4 regions of the Actinacidiphila sp. bgisy167 genome follow, and region 4 is predicted to be linked to each of the others. Evidence: riboswitches for the same ligand, from Rfam matches in the RefSeq annotation. Region 4 holds a riboswitch; each other region holds the start of a gene.
The links. Region 4 has a riboswitch for cyclic di-AMP ahead of AC3ET4_RS17765 (C40 family peptidase). Riboswitches for the same ligand answer to the same signal wherever they lie in the genome.

Region 1 (4,753 bases), on a different contig from region 4:
GGGCCTGACCGACGAGGAGCGCGACGCCGCCGTGCAGAACCTGGTGGGCGTCGCCCCGCTGCGCTACGAGACCGCCTCGGCGGTGGCCGGCACCTACGCCGACCAGGTCGAGCAGTCCCTGCCGGACGACTTCCAGGCGCGGCTCTACGAGCGCCTGGCCGCCACCGGCACGGTCGAGGCGACGGCCGCGGCCGTCAACGCCTTCCCGCTGGACCGGCTCGTGGTCGTCCTGGTCGGCGACGCCTCCGTCATCGCGGACCCGGTCCGCGAGCTGGGCATCGGCCCGGTCGAGGTCGTCACGGGCAACTGACGGACCTGCCAGCCGCGGCCCCGGGCGCCCTCGCGGCGCCCGGGGCCGCGGCGCGCCCGTACCCGTTCAGCGGGCCAGCCGGGCCGTCGCCACGTTGATGCGCGTGCCGCACGGAACGCGTCCGCCGGCTCCGGTCAGGCCCGCGACCCGGTCCAGGAAAAGGGCGCGCAGCTCCGCGGTCCGCTCCTCGTCCAGCGCCTCCATGTCGTAGAAGACCCCGGTGAGGCTCGACCAGACCTCCTCCGGTGTCCCGTCCATGCCGATGACGACCGTCTCCCAGGACAGTGGCGCGAAACCGAGCGGCGCGAGGAGCCCGTCGAGCCCCTCCCGGGTCCGTGTCCTGCGGTCGCCCAGCCGCGGGATGCGCCGCTCCGGCGCCGCCGCCCAGAACGGCCGAGCCACGTCCAGGAAGAGCTCCACGGCCTCGCCGGGGACGGGCCCGCCGCCGACGGCGACCGCGAAGGTGCCGCCCGGTGCGAGCACCCGCGCCGCCTCGGCAGCCACCTGGTCGGGGTCCGCCATCAGCATCAGGGCCATGTGGCTGACCACGGCGTCGAACGAGGCGTCGGCGAAGGGCAGCTCCTGGGCACGGCCCTGCCGCAGGACGGCGCCGGCCAGCCCGGGCCGACGGCGGGCGAGGGTGAGCTCGCCCTCCGACAGGTCGACGCCGCCGTTTCGGCGCCGCGCCCGGCGAGCAGTTCCAGCAGGGCGCCGTCCGCGCAGCCGAGGTCCAGGACCCGCCGGGCGCCCGCGACGCGCTCGGCCAGCACCTCGTAACCGGTCCGGCCGTCGCGGGTGGGGGCGGCCTCGGTCCCCTTCGACTGCAGGCCGGGCATCCGGTCGTGGAAGGCGCGCAGGAAGTCCTCGGCGGCGCGGGCGGCGTCGGTGACCGCCGCTGGTGTCGTGGTCATCCCGTGACCGTACGCACAAGGCGCCGCCGCCGGGCCCGGACGGCCACGCCGCTCCTGTGGCAGCGGTCACATGACTGCCTCGCGCGGTCGCCGCCGGGCCGGCGCTTCGCGAGAACGCTCCCCGAGGGCGCTGCTGCCTCCCGGGGAGCCGGCCTCCGAGGAGCGTGAGGAGCGGGATGAGGCGGCATTGCGGACGGTTGCGACCGGTTGTGATCGGTTGACGTCCGGTGTGGCATGTCGCACACATCGCCGGATTTTTTTGGAGTCGGGAGCAACGCCCGGATAACGTCCTCGGGTTGCCCGGCGGAAGCAGCCGCCTCCCGCGGCACCGGAGCAACGATCGCCGAGTCCCCGTCGGGCGTGAGCCTGGGGAGCCGGGGACCCACCTGTGTCGTCCCTGGGGTGAATCGGGCGGCCCGCGCCGTCCGTAGGAGACCTTCCTGCTCCGAACCCGTCAGCTAACCCGGTAGGCGAGAAGGAAGGAAAGGATTCCGCCTGCCCATGGCGTCGATCTCCATACGCTCCGCCCTGGCCGGCGCCGCCGCGCTGACCACCGCCACCACCGGTGCGTTCGTCGGGCCCGCCGCGGCCGCCGACGCCGGGACCGAGGGTTCGGCCTTCGCCCGCTGCGCCGCTGTCGCCGGGGACCTCGCCACCCAGCTCGCCGACCAGGCGTCGGCCCAGCACCGGGCCGCCGTGGTCGCGCAGAAGCGCCACGACGCCCAGGTCGTACAGGCCGAGCGGGCCGCTCGCGTGCGGGCTGCCAAGGAGGCCGCGGCCAAGGCGGCACGGGAGCGCGCCGCGCGGCACGCGTCGCGCAGCGCCGCGTCGGGCCGCGGCACCCTTGGCGGCTGGATGCTGCCGGTCGCCGGAGCTATCGGCACCCCCTATCACGCGGCCAGCGGCCTGTGGTCCTCCGGCCACCACACCGGCGTGGACTTCGTGGTCCCCGTCGGCACTCCCGTGCACGCCGCCGGTGCGGGCACCGTCGTCGAGGCCGGCTGGGGCGGCTCGTACGGCAACAACGTCGTCATCCGCCACGCGGACGGCATGTACACCCAGTACGGCCACCTTTCGTCGCTGCGCGTGTCCGTGGGCCAGCGGGTCTTCGCGGGCCAGCAGATCGGCCTGTCGGGCGCCACCGGCAACGTCACCGGGCCGCACCTGCACTTCGAGGCCCGCAGGGCCCCGTCCTACGGTTCCGACGTGGATCCGCTGGCGTATCTGCGCTCCAAGGGCGTCCGCATCTGAGCCATCCCCCTCCCCCCACACGAAGGCCCCGGTTCCCCCGCCGGGGCCTTCGCCATACCGGTTCCGCCGGCCGCCGATGTGTCCAAAAATACGCCATGAATTCAGGGCGGCCATCGGTACCGGCGCCGTTCTGGAATAGAGTCTCGGCAGAAAGGCCGACTCCGCCGTTGCACGGGGATTAAGGGACGTCGGCGCGCACCGAAAGGAACCTGCGATATGGGGTCGGACGTGAACGGGACCGGCGGTGCAAGCCCCCGGATTTCGACCCGGACGGTGTGTACGGCGATCCGTGAGGACATCGTCAGCGGGTTCTTCGCACCGGGGAGCCGGCTGACCGAGGAGCAGTTGGCCAAGCGCTACGGGGTGTCCCGGGTGCCGGTGCGCGAGGCGCTGCGCACCCTGGAGTCCGAGGGCTTCGTGCAGACCCGCCGGCACGCCGGGGCGTCCGTCGCCGAGCCGACCGAGCAGGAGGCCGCCGACCTGCTGGACATCCGGGCCCTGCTGGAGCCGCTGGGCGTCGCGCGAGCGGCGCAGCGGCGTACCGAATCGCATGTGAAGGTGCTGCGCGGACTCGTCCGGCTGGGGCAGGAGCGTGCGCTGCGGCGGCAGTTGTCGGATCTGCCCGCGCTGGACGGCTGGTTCCACGAGACGCTGGCCCAGGCCTCCGGCAGCCCTACCCTGGTGGCGCTGCTGACCCAGCTGCGGCACAAGATCGCCTGGGTGTACGCGGTGGACAACCCAGGGCGCGCCGTGGAGTCGTGGGAGGAGCACGGCGCGCTCGTGGACGCCGTGGCGCGTGGCGACGCCGAGCGGGCCCGGCGGCTGACGGCGGCCCATGTGGAGCGGGCCGCGGCGGAGCACCGGCTGCGGCGTCCGCAGAGCACGGGCCGCGGCGCCGCGGCCCGGTGAGGAATCGGAAACACGCCGTACACACTTCGAGCGGCCGGATTTAACAGAAGTGCCGTATAAGAATCGGAGAATGGCGCCCGAATGCTTTCCTGCGTATGGCGGCGTGCGCTGCGCGGAATGTGAACACCAAGACGGAGAGGCGGCCCGGGGGAAATTCAGTCGAATTTCCCCCGGGCCGCCTCGGGTGCCGTATGCCGTCGCCCGCGCGAGGTGTCAGACGGTCTCGGGAAGCTCGTCCAGCCCTTCGGAGACGAGCTTGGCCAGGCTGTCCAGGGCGGTGTCCGCGCCATCGGCGTCGGAAGCGAGCACGACCTCCTCGCCGCCGGCCACACCCAGGCTCAGTACGGCGAGCATCGAGGCGGCGTTGACGGGGGCGCCGTCCGCCTTCGCGATGGTGACGGGCACGCCCAGGGCGGTGGCCGCGCGGACGAAGATCGAAGCAGGACGTGCGTGCAGGCCCTCGGCCCAGCCGACGGTGACGCGGCGCTCAGCCATGGTGTTGCCCTTCGGATCGTTCCTAGGAGGTCTAGACCAGTCTGCCATGTCTCGGACACCGGTCCGTCCTCTCATCGTCGCACCCGTCCCGCGGCGAACGGGGGCCCGTACGCTGGGGCCATGACGACGCCGTCCGACGCGCAGCGCGACTACCCGGTCCACTGGGAGGCGGACGTGGTCCTGCGCGACGGTGGGGCCGCCCACGTCCGGCCCATCGCGCCGGACGACGCGGAACGGCTGGTGAGCTTCTACGAGAAGGTCTCGGACGAGTCCAAGTACTACCGCTTCTTCGCGCCCTACCCCCGGCTCTCCGACCGGGACGTGCACCGTTTCACCCACCACGACTACCGCGACCGCGTCGGCCTGGCGGCCCTGGTCGGCGGCGAGTTCATCGCGACCGTGCGCTACGACCGCACCGACGACGGCGAGGCCGAGGTGGCCTTCCTGGTCCAGGACGCGCACCAGGGCCGCGGCGTGGCCTCCGCACTGCTGGAGCACATCGCCGCGGTGGCCCGGGAGCGGGGCATCCGCCGCTTCGTCGCCGAAGTCCTCCCGGCCAACCAGAAGATGATCAAGGTCTTCACCGACGCGGGCTACACCCAGCAGCGCAGCTTCACCGACGGCGTCGTCCGGCTCGAACTCGACCTCGAGCCCACCGAGCGGTCCCTCGCCGTCATGCGCGCCCGCGAGCAGCGGGCCGAGGCCCGCTCGGTGCAGCGACTGCTCGCCCCCGCCTCGGTCGCCGTCATCGGCGCCGGCCGCAGGCCCGGCGGTGTGGGCCGGGGAGTGCTCCGCAACATCGTCGCGGGCGGCTACACCGGCCGCGTCCATGCCGTGAACCGCTCCTTCCTCCAGGACCTGCGCACGCTCGAACCCG
Region 2 (4,753 bases), on a different contig from region 4:
GGCGCTCGCGGCACAGGGCTTCCGTACCGACGTCAGCGGGACGGAAGAGGCCGACGACACCCCGCTGGACAGCGCCGTCTTCGTCGCGGACCCCCGGGCGGGCGGCCGGCCGCCGACCCGCGAGGACATCGAGGACGCGCTGCGTGCCGGCGGGGAGGCCGCCGGCACCCGGCGTGACGTCCTCTTCGCCGTCGACGTCTCCAGCTCCTCCCACTCCCGCGCCAACATCCCGCTCGTGCGCTCCGTGCTGGCCCGTGCCTCCGGTTACCGCTACGGCATCGCCGCGGTGCCCGGCCGCACCCTCCTGGACATCGGGGCGCACGACGCGGCCGCGCGGGACGCCGCGATCCGCGAACTGGCCTCCGTCGAGCGCGACGCCCCCGTGGCCGCCGCCCTGCGCCAATGGTCCCGGGCCCTGGCCGATTCCCCCGGCGCCCTGATCGTCCTGATCACCGACGACGAGGACAGCGCCGGCGAGGAGCCGCCGGACACGGACGTCCCCGTCCTGGTGGTCTCCCTGGAGGCCTACGGCTGCTCGCTGCACTTCAACAAGGCGGTGACGGAGAACGGCGGCGCGTGCCTCGCGATCACGCGGGATCTGCCGAACCGGGTCGCGGAGACCATAGACCGCCTCACCACGGGAGGGTCATGACAGCCCCGGCCCCCCGCGGTGCGAGCGGCGCCCGTCCGCACCCGCACGCCACGGCGCTGCCGCGTCCCGCCGTGCCTTCGCGGAGCCGGCGGCGGAGCGTCATGGGCTTCCTGCTCATGCTGGCGGCAGGGGCGTGCATCGGCCCCACCGCGGCCCCGGCCCCGCCGCCGCGCCCCGACCCCTCCCGGCCGCTCGTCGTCGCCAGCGACGCCGACCTCACCGCCGGCGGGCGAGCCGGCGTCCGCCGCGGCCTGATCGACGAGTGGAACCGCCGCAACCCGGACCGGCCCGCCCGGCTCGTCGAGCTGCCCTCCGCCTCCGACGAGCAGCGCAGCGAGCTGATCGGCGCCTTCCAGTCCGGCAGCGCCAGCTACGACGTCGTCAATCTCGACATCAGCTGGATCCCCGAGTTCGCCGACAGCGGGCTGCTGCGTCCGCTCGACCCCGCCCTCGTCGACGGGGACTTCCTGCGCCAGGCCGCCGACGCCGGCCGCTGGAAGGGCCGCACGTACGCGGTGCCCTTCAACACCGACGTCGGCCTGCTCTACTACCGCACCGACGACCTCGCCAAGGCCGGCCGCCGCCCCGCGGACCTGTCCGGCTACGCCACGATCGGCGACCTGCTCGCCGACGTCCGCCCGCTCGGCCACGCCGCCTACACCACCCAGCTGCGCGCGTACGAGGGCCTGACCGTCAACACCCTTGAAGCCCTGTGGACCGCGGGCGTCGAACTCGTCGACGGCGACGGACGCTACACGGGCACCGAGGACGCGCTGCGCGAGGGCCTGGACGAGCTCAACCGGCTGGCCGCCGCCAACAACCTCAACCCGCAGTCCCTCGAGGCCGACGAGTCGGTCACCCTCGCCCAGTTCGCCGAGGGGCGCAGTGTGCTGATGCGCAACTGGCCCTACGCCTACAACCGGCTCGACGCCGCCCTCGCCCCCGGTGTGCGCTTCGGCGTGGCCCGGCTCCCGGGCGTCGCGGCCCTCGGCGGGCAGAGCCTGGGTGTCGCGGCGACCAGCGACCGCCCCGGCGACGCCTCGGACCTGATCCGTTTCCTGACCGGACGCAGCGCCCAAGAGGCACTGCTGCAAGCCGGCTTCGCTCCCGCACGGCGATCCGCGTACGGAGCCGGGGACGTCGACTGTGACGATCCTCACGACCCGCGCGCCTGGTTCTACGACCGCCCCACGCGCCGCGGCTCGGAGTCCTCGCCCCGGCCGACCGCCGCGACCCCCGGTTACACGACCCTGCTGTGGTGCGCGCTGCAGGCCGCCAGGGCCCGTCCGGCGACCGCGCACTACGTCACGTTCACCCGGGTCCTGCAGCGTGAAGTGCACGGAATGCTCGCCGCGCACAGCTCCGCCGACGCCTCGGCGGAGCGCCTCCACAGCCGTCTGGGGCGCGCCCTCGGCGGCCGGGGCCCGGGGTGAGCATCACTCCTCGTAAGCGCGGCACTCTCTTGCGCATAACGACTGACGTACGCTCACATTTCCCGTTGGTCACGGCGGTCGCAGCCCGATGTCCTGTTATGTCGCGTCTATCCCCATAGATTCCCGTCAGGAAGTCGCAAGAGTGGCTTGGAATTGGCGGGCGCCTCTATTAACGTTCGATAACGCAGCGCGGTCGTCCCGCCGCCGACAGGGCGGCGCCGCGCGCTTGCCGAATCCCGTCCGCGGGAACCGGGGAACCACTTCCTGGGGTGAATCGGGGGCCTTCGCGGCCCTCGTAGGAGACCTTCCTGCTCCGAACCCGTCAGCTAACCCGGTAGGCGAGAAGGAAGGAAAGGAGTGCGCCCGCGTGGCGTCGAACGAGCCTGCCCTCATACCCGGACAGCAGCAGGGTTCCGTCTCCGCGTACCCCGAGTGGGACACCGCCGAGTGGAACATCGCCGCCGGCTGGAACCCTCCGGCTGCCGAGCAGGCGCCGCCGACGAAGAACGCGATCGACGGCTGGGACACCGGCGAGTGGAACATGGCCGCCGGCTGGCTCGCCACGGCGCCCACCGAGACGACGACCCCTCAGGACACCGTCCCCGCACAGCACGACGGAGCCGGGCACGGGGCGTACGAGACATACGCCGCGACCGCCGCCGCGACCCCGGCCGCCGCCGGACCGCGGCCAGAGGACATCGAGGCCTTCGGCACCGTCCAGGCGGCCGACGTCCCCCGGAGCACCGAGGGCGCGCTCGACGAGGGCGCGCTCCACGAGGACGCGCCCGACGAGGGCCCGCAGGCCGAGCCCTGGAACCCCACGGAGGAGTCCGCCGGCCCCGTGCGCGGCCGGCACCGCGTCGCCAAGCAGCGCTCCCTGGGCCGCGGTTCCGCTGTCTTCGGGGTCGCGGCCGTGGCCGTACTGGGCGTCGGAGGGGCCGCCACCGCGGAGGGCAAGAACCCGCTCGCCGTCTCCCTGCCCCACCTGCCCGACGCGTCCCGACTGCCCGGCGTGGGCGCGCTCGTCGGCGACGACAGCGCCGCCGAAGCCGAGCCCGTCGTCGCCGAGGCCCTGACCCCGGACGCGGGCGAGGTGCTGCGCAGCCGCATCCTCGACCAGGCCCAGCAGCAGCGGCAGGCCGCCGATCGGGCCGCCAGGACCGCCGCGCTGCAGGAGGCCACGGCGAAGGCCGCCAAGTCCGCCGCGGAGGAGCGGGTCCGCGCCGAAGCGGCCGCCAAGAAGAAGGCCGCGGCGGAGGCGGCGAAGAAGCTGGAGGCCCAGCGCCTCGCCGAGCTCGCCAGGAGCTTCGTGCTCCCGGTCGCCTCGTACTCGCTGACCGCCGGCTTCGGCGAGTCCAGCTCGCTGTGGGCCCACACCCACACAGGCCAGGACTTCGCCGCCCCCACCGGCACCCCCGTCAAGGCCGTGCACGGCGGCACCATCACCGCGGCCGGCTGGGCCGGCTCGTACGGCTACCGCATCATCCTGACCCTCGACGACGGCACCGAGCTCTGGTACTGCCACCTCTCCTCGATGATCGTCACCTCCGGCAAGGTCAACACCGGTGACACCATCGGCCGCGTCGGCGCCACGGGCAATGTCACCGGCCCCCACCTGCACTTCGAGGTGCGCCCCGGCGGCGGCGAACCGATCGGCCCGATGGGCTGGCTGCGCGGCAAGGGCCTCACGGTCTGAGGCGAGCGGCCGGTACGGGACGACGCGCGAGCAACGCCCACCGGACCCACCCCAGTACCGACCGCGCTGCGGACGGCGTTCACCGGCCGTCGACCGTGAACGACCGCACGAACTCCGGCGGCCCTGGCGACACCCCCCGCCACCCAGGGCCGCCGGTCCGCATCCGCCTCCCGACTCCCGCGAGCGCCGGGCGTCAGCGCCAGGCGCTGCGGGACGCTAGGGCACGACGAAGTTGTAGAGCTCCGAGATCCTCGGCGGCCCGCTCGGCTCCGGGAAGCCCGACTCCTTGGCGGCCGGCAGCATGATCTCCATGAAGGACTCGAGCGCCTGAGTGGACTGCCAGACGTTCACCAGCCGCAGGCCCTCGTTGGTGACCACGGCGGCGTGGGCGAGCAGACCCGAGGGCGGATGCTCGGGCCCGAACCCCGCGCGGTGGTTCGCTTCCTCGTACTGCAGGGCCGTCACACCGGGAAACTCGACCTCCGTCAGGACCGGCATGGGAACCTCCCGCCTCCCGCCGACACGCCTACCGCCCAATCTCCTCTCGACGCACCCCGCCCGCAATCCGGAACGCGGCCGGGGACCGGCGGGAACGAGGCCGGCGACGGGGCCGGAGCGGTAACGCGGTCAGAGCGCCTCCAGCCGTAGGTCCGCGGAGTCGCAGGCCGCCGTCTCGTCGGCGTACACCTCGCACATCGGCCGCCCGTCGGGTGTCATCGTGTGCTCGACCTCCCACAGGCTGATCTCCTCCCCGGTCGCCAGCAGGAAGGCGTGCTCGTACAGCGTCCAGCCGGCGACCCGGCCGGTGCCGATCCTGGTGTGCCGACCGGTGATGTACGCGATGTCGTGGCCCACCGCGGAGCCCAGCCGGCTGCGCAGTTCCTCGCCGGGCGCGTCCGGGTTCTCGGCCCGCCGCAGAACCCGCCACGCGTGCTCGGCCGAGTGGTTCTCCGTGTACTGCCGGTGCCCGGG
Region 3 (4,753 bases), on a different contig from region 4:
TGGTGGCGCCGGTGCGCGAGCCGAGCGACTCGATCTTCTTGACGACGTCCATGCCCTCGACGACCTCGCCGAAGACCACGTGCTTGCCGTCGAGCCAGTCGGTGACGATCGTGGTGATGAAGAACTGCGAGCCGTTGGTGTTCGGGCCCGCGTTGGCCATGGAGAGCTGGCCAGGCTTGGTGTGCTTGAGCTGGAAGTTCTCGTCGGCGAACTTCTCGCCGTAGATGCTCTTGCCACCGGTGCCGTTGCCGGCGGTGAAGTCGCCTCCCTGGAGCATGAAGTCGGGGATCACGCGGTGGAAGTGCGAGCCCTCGTAACCGAAGCCGTGCTCGCCGGTGGCGAGCTCACGGAAGTTCCGCGCGGTCTTGGGGACCACGTCGTCAAACAGGGTGAACACGATCCGCCCGGCGGGTTCGCCGTCGATCGTGATGTCGAAGAACACGTCGTTGCTGTTCATGCCCCCATTTTCGCATCCGGCGCCCCGGAGTCCCGACGCGGCCCGCGGAAACGGGTTTGACCGGGGCCCGGACGGCACAGCAGCATCCGGTGCATGCCCGAACCCGTGATCCTGGACGGCAGGCACGTCCGCCTGGAGCCGCTGCGCGCCTCCCATACGGACGGCCTGCTGCGCGCCGCCACCGAGTCCCGCGACACCTACGCCTACACCCAGGTGCCGGACGATCACGAGGCGATGGCGCGCTATGTGGAGCAGGCTCTCCAGGAGCAGGCGTCCGGAACCGCGCTTCCCTTCGCCGTGCGGGATGTACGGCGCGACATGCTGGTCGGCTCCACCCGCTTCCTCGACCTCGGCTACTGGACGTCCGACTCCGCCTCCGCGGGCCGCTCCGCGCCCTGCGGCGGCGCGGCGCCGACCGTCGCCGAGATCGGCAGCACGTGGCTCGCCGCCTCCGTCCAGCGCACCCCCTGCAACACCGAGGCGAAGCTGCTGCTCTCCCACGCCTTCGACGTCTGGGGTGTGCTCCGCGTCACCTTGAAGACCGACGCGCGCAACACGCGCTCCCGCACCGCGATCGAGCGGATCGGCGCCCGCTTCGAGGGAATCCGCCGCGCCCATACCCGCGCAGTCGACGGGACCGTCCGCGACAGCGCGTACTACTCGGTCCTCGCCGAGGAGTGGCCCGGCGTCCGCGCCGCGCTCAAGGCCCGCCTTCGCTGAACACGCACCGACGCGTACGGGCCGGCCCCAGCGGGGACCGGCCCGTGCTCGCGGAGAGGCCGACTACGGGATGCGCACACCGGCCTCCGCCGAGAGGCGGTCGACCTCGGCCAGCTCGTCCGCGGTGAGCGGGCCCGCTTCGAGGGCGGCGAGGTTCTGGTCGAGCTGGGTGACGCTGCTCGCGCCGATGAGCACGGAGACGACCCGGGGGTCGCGCAGCACCCAGGTCAGGGCCATCTGCGCCAGGGTCTGGCCGCGCTCCCCGGCGAGCTTGTTGAGCGCGTGCAGGAAGGCGAGCTTGCGTTCGGTCAGGGTGTCGCGCTTGAGGAAGTGTCCGAGCGCCATCCGGGAGTCGGCGGGGACGCCGTCGAGGTAGCGGTCGGTGAGCTGGCCCTGGGCGAGCGGCGAGTAGGCGATGAGGGCGGTGCCGGTGTCGCCGACGGCGTCCAGGACGCCGTCCTCCGGGTCGCGCTGGAGGATGCTGTAGGCGGCCTGGTGGATCAGCAGCGGTGTGCCCAGCTCGCGCAGGATCTCCGTCGCGCGGCGGTGTGCCTCGGCCGGGTAGTTGGAGATGCCGGCGTAGAGGGCCTTGCCCTGCCGTACCGCGGAGTCCAGGGCGCCCATGGTCTCCTCCAGGGGCGTGTCCGGGTCGAAGCGGTGCGAGTAGAAGACGTCCACGTAGTCCAGACCCATGCGGCCCAGGGACTGGTCGAGCGACGACAGAAGGTACTTGCGGCTGCCCCATTCGCCGTACGGACCGGGCCACATGTCGTAACCCGCCTTGGTGGCGATGAAGAGCTCGTCGCGGTACGGGCGGAAGTCCTGGGCGAAGAGCGTGCCGAAGTTCGCCTCGGCCGAGCCGGCGGGCGGGCCGTAGTTGTTGGCCAGGTCGATGTGGACGACCCCGCGGTCGATGGCGCGGCGCAGCACGGCGCGCTGGTTCTCCAGCGGAGACGTGTCGCCGAAGTTGTGCCACAGACCCAGGGACACGACGGGCAGCAGGACCCCGCTGCGCCCGGTCCTGCGGTATTCCATCGAGGCGTAGCGGTCGTCAGCGGCGAGGTAGGGCACGCGAGGGCTCCCAGGCGATGTGAGAAATTGTGCGGGATTGGGAGGCTACGCCGCTCAATCGGTGCTGTCACGTCCGGTTTCGGGGCTTCGAGCGCTGCCGGCCCGCCCTTCTCGCCTCCCTGCGGGGGTGGTTGTGGCGCAGGCCACATCGTGCACCGTTCCGGCGGCGAGCGCGGCGGGAATCGCCGGGCGTCCTCGACGGTTGGCCCCCGAGGGGCGTTGCTCCGGGCGAGCCCTCAGGCGCGGGCGCTCGGGGGCGGGTTGGGCCGCGACGCATCCTCCTTATCGGGCATTGATGCCCTTAATTGGACATATGCGCCTACGGGGCGCCCGGGGAGTGCCGCGGCGTGATGGGTGTCACGCGCCGGACACGCTGCGCAGGCGGCAGGCGACGGGCCGTCCCGGGTGGTCGATCGTTTTCACCCCGCGATATCAGCCGATTACTGTGGGCCAGTCCGTCACCTACGGAGAGCGGACGCTTATCACGTAACGTCACAGAAGCAATTGATCGACTTGCGGTGTGCCGTGAGGCGTGATTCAGCTCCTTGCTCCGGAACTATTCCGTCGTTTAGCTTCCAGACCTCGCAGGACAAATGCCTGCGAGATTCTTCCGGGTGGAACGCCTAGTCCTGCCGCTGCCCGGACGCCGGATGACAAGACCGCACGGCAGGAGCGGGGGACCCAGGTAGTTGCCGTTCCCGTTGGTCTCGGGACGGCTAGGGGTGAAGTCGCAGCGACATGCCTTTATTTGGCGTGCCCATATGCGGCCGGGCATCTCCAGTCCGAACCCGACAGCTTACCTCGCAGGCGTCGGAGAGGAATTCGGCATGCCCGGTAAGGGAAAGCACCGTCGCCCGCGGAACACCCGCATCACCCGAATCAGCGCACTGGCCGGCACCACCGGAGCGGCCGTGGCGCTCCCCATCGTCGGGGCCACCGGCGCCCACGCCGCTCCTGTCGGCGTCTGGGACAAGGTCGCGGCCTGCGAGAGCACCAACAACTGGTCCATCAACACCGGCAACGGCTTCTACGGCGGCCTGCAGTTCACCCAGAGCACCTGGGCCGGCTTCGGCGGCACGAAGTACGCCCCGCGCGCCGACCTCGCGACCAAGGCGCAGCAGATCGCCGTCGCCGAGAAGGTTCTCGCGACCCAGGGCCCGCAGGCCTGGCCCGTGTGCGGCCCCAAGGCCGGTCTGACCAAGGCGATGGCCAACCCGTCGGCCACCCCGCAGAGCGTCGCGGGAGCCGCCGCCAAGCCGGTCGTCAAGGCCGTCAAGTCCGCCCCCGCGAAGAGGGCCGAGGCGCCCAAGAGCGCCGGCGGCTCCTACCGCGTCGTCGGCGGTGACACCCTCTCCAAGATCGCGAAGTCCCAGTCGGTCGAGGGCGGCTGGCAGGAGCTGTACGCGGACAACAAGCCGGTCATCGGCGGCAACCCGAACCTGATCTACCCGGGCCAGGTCCTGTCCCTGGGGGAGAAGGCCACCGCCAAGACCGCGGCGGCGACCGCCAAGGCCGCGAAGGCCGCCCCGGCCGCGGCCCCTGCCGCCAGCGCCTCCGGCTACACCGCCCCCCTCGACCGTGTCACCCTGGGCACCCCTTACCACCGGGCCGGCGCCATGTGGTCCAAGGGCTACCACACCGGCGTCGACTTCATCGCCTCGACCGGCACCAAGGTGAAGTCGATCGCCGCCGGCACCGTGGTCTCCGCGGGCTGGGGCGGTTCGTACGGCAACCAGGTCGTCGTCAGGCACGCCGACGGCCGGTACTCGCAGTACGCCCACCTGTCCGCGCTGTCGGTCTCGGCCGGCCAGCGGGTCTACGCCGGTCAGCAGCTGGGCCTGTCGGGCGCCACCGGCAACGTGACCGGTCCGCACCTGCACTTCGAGATCCGCACCACGCCCGACTTCGGCTCCGACATCGACCCGGTGGCGTACCTGCGCGCCCACGGCGTCACGATCTGACCGGTCCACCGACCGAAACGGTCGACTGACCGGTCGTCATCCGGCGGTATCCGTGCCCTGTTCCCCGTCTCCTGGGGAGCAGGGCACATGCCTTTGGTCTGTGACCGAAAATGGACCGAATATTTTCACCTCTTGTTTCCTCTTGAACGGCTGATCAGTAGCCTCTGTCGCACCTGGCCGTGGATACGGCCGGGCTCCCCGAGTCGCCGAGGAGCTGGAACAGTGATGGAGCGTCCCGCCTGGGCCCCCCAGGGCATCGATCTTTCCGTGCCCAGCGTGTCCCGCATCTACGACTACTATCTGGGCGGCTCCCACAACTTCGAGGTCGACCGGGAGGCCGGGCGGCGAGCCATCGCGGCCTTCCCGGGGCTGCCGAAGATCATGCAGGCCAACCGGGCGTTCATGCGCAGGGCCGTGCGCTTCGCCGTCGACGAGGGCATCACCCAGTTCCTCGACATCGGCTCCGGCATCCCCACCTTCGGCAACGTCCACGAGGTCGCCCAGGCCGCGAGTCCCGGCGCTCATGTCGTCTACGTCGACCACG
Region 4 (4,753 bases):
CGAGTTCCTGGAGGTTCTCGATGCGGGTCTCGTCCTGCGGGTCGGTGGATGCCTGCAGCTCCGCCAGATAGCCCGTGCGCTCCAGCACGGCCTCCAGGACGGTGGCGGGGCCGGCGCCGGAGTCCACGACCGTGCGCAGCTCCTCCAGCAGCTCGTTGAACCGCTTGACGGCGTTGACCGAGCGGGCGGCCATGCCGAAGGCCTCGTCGACCCGGCGCAGCGCGGCGGCGAAGGAGATGCGCTCGCGCGCGGCGAGAGCGTCGACCATCGCCTCGGCGCGCTCCCCGATGCCGCGCTTGGGCACGTTCAGGATGCGGCGCAGCGGGACGGTGTCCTCGGGGTTGGCCAGCACGCGCAGGTAGGCCAGGACGTCCCGGACCTCCTTGCGCTCGTAGAAGCGGACCCCGCCGACGACCTTGTAGGGCAGGCCGACGCGGATGAAGACCTCTTCGAAGACACGGGACTGCGCGTTGGTCCGGTAGAAGACGGCGACGTCGCCGGGACGGGCGTCCCCGGCGTCGGTGAGCCGGTCGATCTCGTCGGCGATGAACTGCGCCTCGTCGTGCTCCTGGTCGGCGACATAGCCGGTGATGACCGGGCCCTGCCCGGCTTCGGTCCAGAGGTTCTTCGGCCGGCGGGAGGCGTTGCGCTCGATGACGGCGTTGGCGGCGGTCAGGATGTTCTGGGTGGAGCGGTAGTTCTGCTCCAGCAGGATGGTGCGGGCCTGCGGGTAGTCCTCCTCGAACTGGAGGATGTTGCGGATGGTCGCGCCGCGGAAGGCGTAGATGCTCTGGTCGGCGTCACCGACCACGCACAGCTCGGCGGGCTCCTCGCCCTCGCCCGCGTCCCCGGTGCCGACCAGCTCGCGCACCAGGGTGTACTGGGCGTGGTTGGTGTCCTGGTACTCGTCGACGAGGACGTGCCGGAAGCGGCGCCAGTAGTGCTCGGCCACGTCAGGGAAGGCCTGGAGCAGGTTGACCGTGGTCATGATGATGTCGTCGAAGTCGAGCGCGTTGGCCTCGCGCAGCCGCGACTGGTACATCGCGTAGGCCTCGGCGAGCTTCTTCTCGAAGGCGTTCTCGGCCTGGCCGGCGAAGGTCTCCTCGTCGATGAGCTCGTTCTTGAGGTTGGAGACCTTGGCGCTGAAGGACTTCGGCGGGAACTGCTTGGGGTCCAGGTCCAGGTCGCGGCAGACCAGGGCCATCAGGCGCTTGGAGTCGGCCGCGTCGTAGATCGAGAAGCTGGAGGTGAAGCCGAGCCGCTTGGACTCCCGGCGCAGGATGCGGACGCACGCGCTGTGGAAGGTGGAGACCCACATCACATTGGCGCGCGGGCCGACCAGTTGCCCGACGCGCTCCTTCATCTCCCCGGCCGCCTTGTTGGTGAAGGTGATCGCCAGGATCTGGCCGGGGTGCACCTTGCGGGCGCCCAGCAGGTACGCGATGCGGTGGGTGAGCACCCGGGTCTTGCCGGAGCCCGCGCCGGCGACGATGAGCAGCGGGGAACCGGTGTGCTCGACGGCGGCGCGCTGCTGCTCGTTGAGCCCCTCGAGCAGCGCGGCCGGATCGAGGGCCGGGCGCGGGGCCCCGTCCCGGTAGTACGCGTCCCGGTCGACGGGCGCGTCGAAGCGCCCCTCGAAGAGGTCGTCGGGGACCGTGTCCGGCTCTTCCTCGGGAGGCGGCGGGGGCTCCCCCTCCCTCGGTTCGAGGCCGGCCAGGAAGCTGTCGTCAAAGAGGCTGCTCATCGCCTCCCGAGTCTAGGCCGTGCGGCGGACAGCGTTGCCCGCCTTGCCCGAGCCCGGCCCCCTTGGGCGCGTTGACCGCCGGACACGGCCCCGCGGGCCCGGTCCGCAGCCTCCGGGAACCGTCCGGGGAAGGTGAAGGTCACGAAATGATTGCGGACAATTCGAACACCAGGGTTCCCAGGGGCCCCCGCAGTGACTACCGTGCCGGATCAGGCGGTCCGCTCCAGCGGCGGCGACCGTGCCGTCACGGGCCGCCTCCGCTGAGTCCGGCGACCGCCGGAGCCGGGGACCCGAACGACCTTGGGGTGAATCGGTCCGTACGAGCGCAGTGTGCGCCCGTACGCACCGTAGGGCGGCCTTCCGAAGCCCGAACCCGACAGCTAACCCGGTAGGCGGTCCACGGAAGGAGCCGCCAGACTTGGCGACGCACCGCAAGCCGCGCCCGCATCCGCTGACCGTCCCCGGCCCCCGGGCCGCGGTGGGACTCACGACCGCCGCACTGGCGACCGTCACCCTCTTCGGCGAAAGCGCGAGCGCGGCCCCCGCCTCACCGGACAAGCCCTCGATCACCGAGGTCAAGGCCCAGGTCGACACGCTCCGCCACCAGGCTGAGGCCGCCACCGAGCGCTACAACGGCGCCAAGGAGCAGACACAGCGGCAGCGCGCACGCGCCGACGCGCTGCTGGACCAGGTGGCCCGCAAGACCGAGACGCTGAACGCCGCCCGCCGCACCATCGGCGAGTACGCCGCGGCGCAGTACCGCAGCGGCGGTCTGGACGGCACGGCGACGTTCCTGCTCACTTCCGACCCCCAGGGGTTCCTGGAGCAGGCGCACCTGATGGACCGCCTGTCCGAACAGCAGGAGCACGCGCTGGAGACCTTCCGCTCCGAACAGGCCGAGACGACGGCCAGGCGCGCCGAGGCCGTCGAGAGTTTGCACGAGCTCACCGAGGCGCAGCAGCGGCTGAACGCGGAGAAGACCGCGGTCAAACAGAAGCTCGCCGCGGCGCAGAAGCTGCTGAACAGCCTCACCGCCCAGGAGAAGGCACGGCTGGCGGCGCTGGAGAAGAAGCGCCAGGAGGAGGCGGCCGCGAAGGCCGCGGAGATCGCCGCCAGGGAGAAGGCCGCCAAGGAGGCCGGCTCCTCCACCGGATCCACCGGATCCACCGGATCCACGGGCTCGACGCCACCGGCGTCCGGCAGCTACGCCGCCAAGGCGGCCACGGCGATCGCGTTCGCGCGCGCGCAGCTGGGCAAGCCCTATGTGTACGGGGCCACCGGCCCCAACTCCTACGACTGCTCGGGCCTGACCCAGGCCGCCTGGGGCGCCGCGGGCGTCAAGATCCCCCGTACCACCTACGACCAGGTCGACTTCGGCAGCCGCGTGAGCGCGAGCCAGCTGCAACCCGGTGACCTGGTCTTCTTCTACTCCGACATCACCCATGTCGGCCTCTACATCGGCGGCGGCCAGATGATCCACGCCCCCCACACCGGGAGCGTGGTGAAGATCGCCCCGATCACGGAGATGCCGATCTACGGTTACGCCCGGATGGCCTGAGCCCCCGCCCGGCCGGCCGCGGCCGGGCTCAGGTCCACAGCACCGCGATGAAGATGTTGGCGGTGGTCAGCGCGCCCACGGTGCCGAAGGCCGCCGCCGGCACCTTCTCCTCGTCCCGCTTGACGTAGACCAGGCCGAGGACGACCACCAGGATCGCGAGCTTCACACCGATCTTGATGTTGTTCACCGGCTGGTCGTCGGCCTGGTTGAGGCCGACCAGCAGCGCGCCCGTGACCAGCATGGTCAGCGCGCCGTGCAGCATGCCCGGCACGAAACGGGCCTCGCCGCGGCCCATGGCCTTCATCTGGGTGAGGAAGCCGCCGAGAAGGGCGGCGATGCCGACGATGTGCAGGCCGACGATCAGGTTGATGAGTACGTCCATGGCTCAGGACCCTAGCCAGCCCGTAGCAGCGCCCCGCACCGAGGTCGGACTCTTCCGCGGCATCGATCACGGCCGGACCGCAAGTGACCAGGTCACCCGTCGAACAGCGGTCATCCACGGGCAGTCCGCGGCCGAATCGGACCAGTCCCGCACACTCCCCGGCTCCCCCGCGGCGTCCCGGTTTAGCGTCCTGCCCCAGGTGGCCGATCCCCACTGCCGTGAGGACCCCGTCCTCGGCACGGCCGCCCCCGCCGAAGGTCCGGCGGCGGACGGCGCCCCGTCCGCCCGCCGCCGGACCGCCGGGGGGTGTACGGAACAGCCCGGAAGGAGTCACGGCGCGTGGCGTCGCACAGAAGGCCCAAGGAACGCGGACCCGCAGGCACGACCCTGCGCACCGCCGTCGGTCTCGCCCTGGCGGGCGCGGCAACGGTGACGGTGTTCGGGGAGGCCGGGCACGCGGAGCCCCGGCTGACCACGGACGAGGCCAGGGCCGAGGTGGACCGGCTCTACGAGGAGGCCGAGCAGGCCACCGAGCGGTACAACGGCGCGAAGGAGAAGGCGGACACGGCCACCGAGCGGATCGAGCGGCTCCAGGACGAACTCGCCCGCAGGACCGAACGCCTAGGCGACGCCCGCGACGGCCTCGGCTCCCTCGCCACCGCCCAGTACCGCAGCGGCGGCCTCGACCCCGCAGTCCAGCTGGCCCTCGACTCCTCCCCCGGCGACTACCTGGAGCGCGCCGGCATGCTGGACCGGATGAGCAGCCGCCAGAGCGCCGCGCTGCGCGTCCTGTCCGCCCAGCGGCGGGGCGTCGAGCAGTTGCGCGCCGAAGCCGCCGCCGAGATCGACGAGCTGCGCGGCAGCCGCGCCGAACTCGCCCGCCACAAGCGCACCGTGGAACAGCGCCTGGCCTCCGCGCGGCGACTGCTCGACCGGCTGACCGCCGCCCAGCGCGCCGAGGTGCTCTCCTCCGGGGGCCATGGCTCCGCCGACCCGGCCCGGGCCGGGCGCGCCACCTCCCGCACCGGTCTGGCGCCCGCCGCGGCCCCCAACGCGCGTGCCGCCCGCG

Region 1: it holds a riboswitch for cyclic di-AMP, as region 4 does, so the genes downstream of both, AC3ET4_RS24660 (M23 family metallopeptidase) here and AC3ET4_RS17765 (C40 family peptidase) in region 4, are expected to answer to the same signal.
Region 2: it holds a riboswitch for cyclic di-AMP, as region 4 does, so the genes downstream of both, AC3ET4_RS15780 (M23 family metallopeptidase) here and AC3ET4_RS17765 (C40 family peptidase) in region 4, are expected to answer to the same signal.
Region 3: it holds a riboswitch for cyclic di-AMP, as region 4 does, so the genes downstream of both, AC3ET4_RS14295 (transglycosylase family protein) here and AC3ET4_RS17765 (C40 family peptidase) in region 4, are expected to answer to the same signal.

The regions. Positions count from the first base shown of each region.
Region 1 covers NZ_JBYIQP010000078.1:23,663-28,415, reverse strand. The annotation lists gene AC3ET4_RS24670 (M16 family metallopeptidase) at 1-310, shown strand, start outside; gene AC3ET4_RS24665 (class I SAM-dependent methyltransferase) at 377-1,468, opposite strand; cyclic di-AMP (ydaO/yuaA leader) riboswitch at 1,553-1,708, shown strand; gene AC3ET4_RS24660 (M23 family metallopeptidase) at 1,723-2,472, shown strand; gene AC3ET4_RS24655 (GntR family transcriptional regulator) at 2,689-3,381, shown strand; gene AC3ET4_RS24650 (HPr family phosphocarrier protein) at 3,595-3,876, opposite strand; gene AC3ET4_RS24645 (bifunctional acetate--CoA ligase family protein/GNAT family N-acetyltransferase) at 3,997-4,753, shown strand, end outside.
Region 2 covers NZ_JBYIQP010000034.1:53,703-58,455, forward strand. The annotation lists gene AC3ET4_RS15770 (caspase, EACC1-associated type) at 1-652, shown strand, start outside; gene AC3ET4_RS15775 (extracellular solute-binding protein) at 754-2,085, shown strand; cyclic di-AMP (ydaO/yuaA leader) riboswitch at 2,303-2,441, shown strand; gene AC3ET4_RS15780 (M23 family metallopeptidase) at 2,627-3,781, shown strand; gene AC3ET4_RS15785 (hypothetical protein) at 3,998-4,279, opposite strand; gene AC3ET4_RS15790 (DUF6227 family protein) at 4,409-4,753, opposite strand, start outside.
Region 3 covers NZ_JBYIQP010000029.1:51,592-56,344, reverse strand. The annotation lists gene AC3ET4_RS14310 (peptidylprolyl isomerase) at 1-457, opposite strand, end outside; gene AC3ET4_RS14305 (GNAT family N-acetyltransferase) at 551-1,177, shown strand; gene AC3ET4_RS14300 (aldo/keto reductase) at 1,241-2,248, opposite strand; cyclic di-AMP (ydaO/yuaA leader) riboswitch at 2,883-3,073, shown strand; gene AC3ET4_RS14295 (transglycosylase family protein) at 3,076-4,209, shown strand; gene AC3ET4_RS14290 (SAM-dependent methyltransferase) at 4,435-4,753, shown strand, end outside.
Region 4 covers NZ_JBYIQP010000043.1:16,296-21,048, reverse strand. The annotation lists gene pcrA (DNA helicase PcrA) at 1-1,744, opposite strand, end outside; cyclic di-AMP (ydaO/yuaA leader) riboswitch at 1,993-2,154, shown strand; gene AC3ET4_RS17765 (C40 family peptidase) at 2,163-3,302, shown strand; gene AC3ET4_RS17760 (hypothetical protein) at 3,331-3,684, opposite strand; gene AC3ET4_RS17755 (C40 family peptidase) at 4,024-4,753, shown strand, end outside.